Regions from separate parts of the Arthrobacter sp. ZGTC212 genome, predicted to be linked through region 2. Evidence: predicted binding sites of a transcription regulator. Region 2 holds the regulator's gene; the other holds the start of a gene.
What was found. The regulator Rex, encoded in region 2, represses fermentation and respiration genes when NADH is low (regulators of the CRP and FNR family bind a similar motif). The targets are predictions, from matches to a motif close to CTTGTGAANNNNTTCACAAG.

Region 1 (3,005 bases), on a different contig from region 2:
GGGGTTCCACCGGGACAAAGCGGTGACTCCAGTTATCTTTCGGATCAAAGGAAACGATGCAGGTCAGGGCGGCTATCCCGTACGTTCCGAGTTCCTGGAACGTTTTTAGGTCGGCCTGGGCGCCGGCGCCGCCGGTGGCCTCGGAGCCGGCAATAGTCAGGGTGACGGCCGGGGAGGCTGTTTCGGCAGAGTGTGTGTTAGCAGACATGAGTCCATCTTCCACCCAAAGCGATCTTCGGTGCCACCGCGGCTTAATGCCGGACAGGCGGGGTGTTTGAGGCGGGAACAAGGCCCGGAACCGGAAGCTAGGCGCGGGCGAAAGGCCAGATGGTCGCCCGGCCGGCTGCCATGGCCAATCCGATGGCAACACCCATGAGCAGCGGCACCAGGACGGCATGAACGCTCAGGCCGATGATGACCCAGCCGAGCAACAGCGGCACGATGAAGAAGGCCAGCACGTGCAGGCCCTGGTGCTGGACGCCGCGCAGGAACCATCCCAGAAGCAGGGCGAGGGGAAGCGCGGAGAACAATCCGAGACCGGCTGCGTAGAAGGCGGCCACAATAACGGTCCAAACGTAGCCCCAGAAGTCCCGGGACGTCCCCCACCCCACCACAATTGTGGCGATTGCGGCCAGGACAATGCAGGCAACTCCGTACCCCAGAGCAACGGCCAGCGGGCCGGGTGGAACATATTGGTGCTGCGGCGCAACGGCGGCGGGAGCAGCCTGGGCGGGTATCAACGCGGGCGGAAGCACGACGTCGTCGCCGCCTTTGTCAGTCATCGCGTCGGGCTCCCTGGAAGAGGTGAACTACATCCTCCACAATATTGCGAACCACGGGCAGGCGGGAGAGGATGACCAGCTTCGCGGCCAGCGGAGCGACGTTCTCCACCAAACGGCGCGAGCGGCGCTGTCCCGGCGAGCGGTCATAAATCCAAAAAAGTGTCACCCCCATGTGCACCAGCCACAGGAGCTCGGGCAGGTCGTCGCGGATGGCGAGCGGCGGCTGCGGGCGTGACACGGTGACGGCCTGGCGGAACATGGCGATCGATTTGGCCCGGCCAACTCCCGTATCCGCACCGGCGCGGCTGCCCTGCGGGGAGGCCGACGACGGCGGCATGGCAGTGCGCAGGAAATGGGCGCCAAAATCGTGAAACGGGCCCATGACGTCCAAGTTGGCCAACAGAATCAGGCGCAGGTGCTCACCCAGGTTGTGTCCGTCGCGAAGAAGGGGCAGGGCGGCGCTGCGGTGTTCATCCTGCAGATGCCGGTACAACTCGGCAACGAGTTCATCTTTGGAGCGGAAGTAATAGTACGCATTGCCCACTGACACCCCTGCCGTTTCGGCGATGCAGCGCATGGTGGTGTCGGCGTAGCCCCGGGTGCGGAACAGGGTGAGGGCGGAATCAACCAACAGCCGTCGGGTCTTTTCACTCTTGACCGTCGCCGTCATCAGCGCTCCTTAGTTCAGTTGTTGGCGCTGGTTCGGTTAGAGGCGCAGATCCGCTTATGTGCGCCCGGTTTCCGGCACGCCTGCAAGAATACAGCACTTTTTTGAACGTGTTCAAAAAGACGATGGCGGTGCGGCCGGGCAGAACGTGGCAGAATTGACGGCGGCCCCCTGCGGGCCGCCCGGTGCAGCGGGCACAGTGCTAATACAGCCGGCGGAAGCCAGGCGAACCACTAGGAAACGGAAGACCCATGCACACCTCCACCGGCATCGATCCGGCGCCTGCTCCGGCATTTGCCGTCCGCGGCAGCTCTCACTACGACATCATCCTGACGCTCATGTGCGTGGTGATCGTCATTTCCAATATCGGCGCCACCAAGGGCGTGGTGCTGGGGCCGTTCTTCGGCGACTTCAGCATCGTGACCGACGGAGGGTTTTTCCTCTTCCCGCTGGCCTACATCCTCGGCGACGTCATTAGCGAGGTCTACGGCTTCAAGGCGGCGCGGCGGGCCATCTTCACGGGCTTTGCGGTTGCGGCACTGGCTGCGGCCAGTTTTGCCGTGATCATCGCACTGCCGGGATTCGACGACGACTACGGGCAGGCCAAACAGGCGGCGCTGGAGCTGGCACTGGGCCCGGTGTGGCAAATCGTGCTGGCCAGCCTGCTCGGCTTCCTGGCCGGACAAACCCTGAATTCCTGGGTCCTGGTCCGGATGAAGGAAAAGTTCCGGGAACGGGCACTGATCGGACGGCTCATGGCCTCCACCGGCGTGGGAGAGTTCGCCGACACCCTGATCTTCTGCGCCATTGCCGCGCCGGTCATCGGCATCACCGACGCGGGCGGCTTCATCAATTACGTGATCTTCGGTTTCGTCTACAAGACGCTCATTGAGTTCCTGTTTGTTCCGGTTACCGCCGTGGTCATTAAGGCCATCAAGAAGCGCGAACCAAGTTACGGCGCTGCAGTGCCTGCCGGTACGCCGGAAGGCTGAGCTGCCGGCTAGACCTTGGCGCTGTAATAGTTCCCGAGCGTTTCGGCCTTGAAGTCGAAGAACGATCCGTTTTCAATGGCCAGCCGTGCGTCGTCCACAAGCTTCACCGTGAAGCGTTCATTGTGGATCGACACCAGGGTGGAGGCAACCATTTCCTTGGCCCGGAACAGGTGGTGGATGTACGCCTTCGTATAGTGCGCGCAGGCATAGCAGTCGCAGCCCTCCACCAGGGGAGTGAAGTCCTTTTTGAAGCGGGCATTGGAGAGGTTCAGCCGCCCGTGCGGCGTGTAAAACGCCGACGTGCGGGCCACGCGGGTAGGGGAGACGCAGTCGAAGGTGTCGGCACCGTTTTCAATGGCGGTGAAGATGTCGTCCGGTTCGGAAATCCCCAACAAGTGGCGAGGCTTGTCTTCGGGCAATTCCTCGGTGCACCAGCGCACGATCGTTCCGAGGTTTTCCTTCTCGAGGGCTCCGCCGATGCCGAACCCGTCAAAGTCCATGGCGCCCAGATCCCGGGAAGCCTTCCGGCGCAGGTCCTCATACTGGGCACCCTGCAGGACGCCG
Region 2 (3,005 bases):
CGACCGCCGAACAGACACCGCGTAGCGCTGTCACTGGATACCGCGGCGAGGCGGTACCCTGTTAAAGAACGTTTTACACCGTGGCAATTAACTGCCGGTGTCGACGCGCGGGTGCCAACGGTGCCGAAGCGTTGGAGCCGGCGTCTGACTATTTCAAGTTTGTGAGGACTCTGTGGGTTCAGTAATTAAGAAGCGCCGCAAGCGTATGGCAAAGAAGAAGCATCGTAAGCTGCTTCGCAAGACCCGCCACCAGCGTCGTAACAAGAAGTAACCAGGATCTTTCCTGGACAAACCCGCCGCCCCTTGGGCCGGCGGGTTTGTCATTTAACCAAAAAAGCCCCGGGTGGCGCCGGAAGACTAGCGGGAGCGGACCCAGGAAAAACCGCGCCACAGGCCGTAAGCGCCTCCCGCCACCGTGGCACCTTTTAGCCCCAGGGTTGCGGCGCGCCGGCCGGACCGGAAGTCATAGATGGGCCAGTTGCGGTCCCGGGCATGGCGGCGCAGCCGGGCATCGGGGTTGATGGCCACGGGATGGCCCACGATGCTCAGCAGGGGGACGTCGTTGTAGGAATCGCTGTACGCCCAGCAATGCTGCAGATCGAGGTTTTCCTTTTCCGCGAGCACCCGCACGCCTTCGGCTTTGGCGGGGCCGTGGAGGAACTCGCCCACCAAGCGTCCGGTGTAGAGGCCGCCGTCGATTTCACTGACCGTTCCCAGCGCCCCGGTCAGGTGCAGCCGGTCAGCAATCACGGAGGCCACCTCCACGGGGGTCCCGGTGACGAGCCAGACCGGCCGGCCGGATTTCATATGCTGCTCGGTGAGAGCACGGGTTCCCGGCCAAATCTTGGATTCGATCATCTCGTCATAGACTTCTTCGCCCAGAATGCGGATGTCCGAGGCTGCCAGCCCGGTGGCCAGCGTCAGGGCGGCGTCGCGCACTGAGTGAACATCCTTGAGATTCTCGCCCTGCAGCATAAACCGCAGCTGTTTGCGGGCAAAGCCGAACGCTTCGCGAAGCGTGAACACCCGGCGCTGGTACATCTTGCGCCCCACATGGAAAAGGCTCGCTCCGCGCATCAGAGTGTTGTCGACGTCGAAGAAGGCAGCCTCGCCAGGTTTGACCGCCGCTGCCATGGGCTCGACGGCTCGTACTGCGGTGGTTCTGGGCATACCCCGAGTCTACGCAAAAACTTGGTCCTAACGGCCCGTGACTAAAAGCGGCAGGAGAAATGGACGGAGCGGCTAATTTAGAGGTATGACTTCTTCACCGGCTGCTCCGGACCTGCTCCTGCTCACCCGACCGGGGTGCCATTTGTGTGCCGATGCGCGCAAGGTGCTGGAACGAATCAGCAGGGATTTGTCCATTGAGTGGCGCGAACAGTCCATTGAAGGCGATGCGGATCTGACGTCCCGGTTCGGTGAAGAGATTCCCGTGCTGATGATCGACGGCGTGCAGCGGGACTTTTGGCAGCTGGACGAGGCGAGGATCCGCCGGCTCCTGGAAGAGGGATGGCCCGGGCTTCGTCCGGACTCCCGCCGGGCATAGAGTGGAAATCCACCGACGGATAGAGACTTTGTGAGCAATTCTGAGGAACCCGCACCGGCAGGAGCAGTTGTCCACCGGCACATTCCGCCTGCCTCCCTGGCCCGGCTCACCATTTACCTGCGGGCGCTGGGCGCGCTGCTGGCGGAGGGCGTGGAGCGCGTCTCCTCCGACGAACTGGCGGCAGCGGCGGGAGTCAACTCTCCGAAACTGCGCAAAGACCTGTCCTACCTGGGCTCCTACGGAACCCGCGGCGTGGGATATGAGGTCTCCTACCTGAGCGACCAGATCTCAGCTGCGCTGGGGCTGACGCGCAATTGGCGGGTTGCCATCATAGGCGCCGGAAACCTCGGCAAGGCGCTGGCAGGATATCCGGGGTTCGGATCGCGCGGCTTCGAAGTGGTGGCCCTGTTTGACGCCGATCAAATGGTCGTAGGACAGGAAGTTGGCTGGCTGCGGGTGAGCCCCGTCAAGGATTTGGAAGCCGTGGTTCACCGTACGCGGGCCAACATGGCGGTGCTGGCTGTTCCCGCCGAGGTGGCCCAGGAATTGTGTGACAGCGTTATCGCAAGCGGCATTACCAGCATCCTGAGCTTCGCGCCGGTGGTGCTCCAGGTTCCGGATCACGTTCAGCTGCGCAAGGTGGACATGGCCACCGAACTTCAGATCCTGGCCTACCACGCCCAGCGGGCCCAGGCCTCGGATATAGCGGCGCAGGCGCGGGCCCGGCTGGCCACGTAGTAGTGGAGCCGCCGTCGCGGTTCCGGGTCAGGACTCGCCGAGATACTGGCTCCGCCTGGGCCGGAAGTACCTGGCGCAGTCCCGCCGGTACAGCAGTGCCAGGCCCAGGGCGGCCACCAGCAGCGCAACCGTTTGGGGAACCACGGCGTTGAGGACGGCCCAGACCAGTGCCGAGGCGACCAGGACCGAGCCTCCGATGCGAGCCCAGTTCCGTCCTTCCCGAATCATGGAGGCGAACAGCAGGTAGAGGCCGAAGACCACAAGCGTGGCAGCCAAGGTCACGAATTGCAGAACCGCTGCGTATTCGCCGGTGTCAACGCCCAGCTCTCCCAATTGGACGACGAGAGGCGGCATCTCGGTGACGGGCGCCCGGCTGGCCTGCACGCCGCTGATGAGGCTGATGCAGCCGGCCAGCATAATCAGGGCATAGGCCACCCGGACGGCACGCGGCCGCGGGCCCTTCCATTCGCTGTAGGGAATACGGGCAGGCAAAGCAGGAGCGGGGACCGCAGAGGGCATATCGGGAACCACCACGCCGGCCACCTCTCTGTGCCTGGGTGCCGGCGGCGCCGGATGTTTTTCCGTGGGCCGGGCAGCGGACAGCGGCTCGCCGCCGGGTTCCCTGGGGCCGGATCGCGCTGTTCGGATGCGTGCAGTGACCAATGTCCGCACCTTGGTGCCCAGGGCGGAAACACGGGTTTTTTGTGGATCGGGGGAAGCA

Region 1: a site for Rex is predicted at 1,551-1,570, ahead of CXQ89_RS16175 (queuosine precursor transporter). Genes of this name have one in related genera too.

Annotation. Positions count from the first base shown of each region.
Region 1 covers NZ_PJIJ01000004.1:134,565-137,569, reverse strand. Annotated here, with positions in the region: gene thiD (bifunctional hydroxymethylpyrimidine kinase/phosphomethylpyrimidine kinase) at 1-208, opposite strand, end outside; gene CXQ89_RS16185 (hypothetical protein) at 306-782, opposite strand; gene CXQ89_RS16180 (TetR/AcrR family transcriptional regulator) at 775-1,452, opposite strand; gene CXQ89_RS16175 (queuosine precursor transporter) at 1,701-2,441, shown strand; gene tgt (tRNA guanosine(34) transglycosylase Tgt) at 2,450-3,005, opposite strand, start outside.
Region 2 covers NZ_PJIJ01000001.1:696,626-699,630, forward strand. Annotated here, with positions in the region: gene CXQ89_RS03425 (helix-turn-helix domain-containing protein) at 1-25, shown strand, start outside; gene CXQ89_RS03430 (30S ribosomal protein bS22) at 173-271, shown strand; gene CXQ89_RS03435 (HAD family phosphatase) at 358-1,170, opposite strand; gene CXQ89_RS03440 (glutaredoxin family protein) at 1,256-1,546, shown strand; gene CXQ89_RS03445 (redox-sensing transcriptional repressor Rex) at 1,577-2,284, shown strand; gene CXQ89_RS03450 (hypothetical protein) at 2,312-3,005, opposite strand, start outside.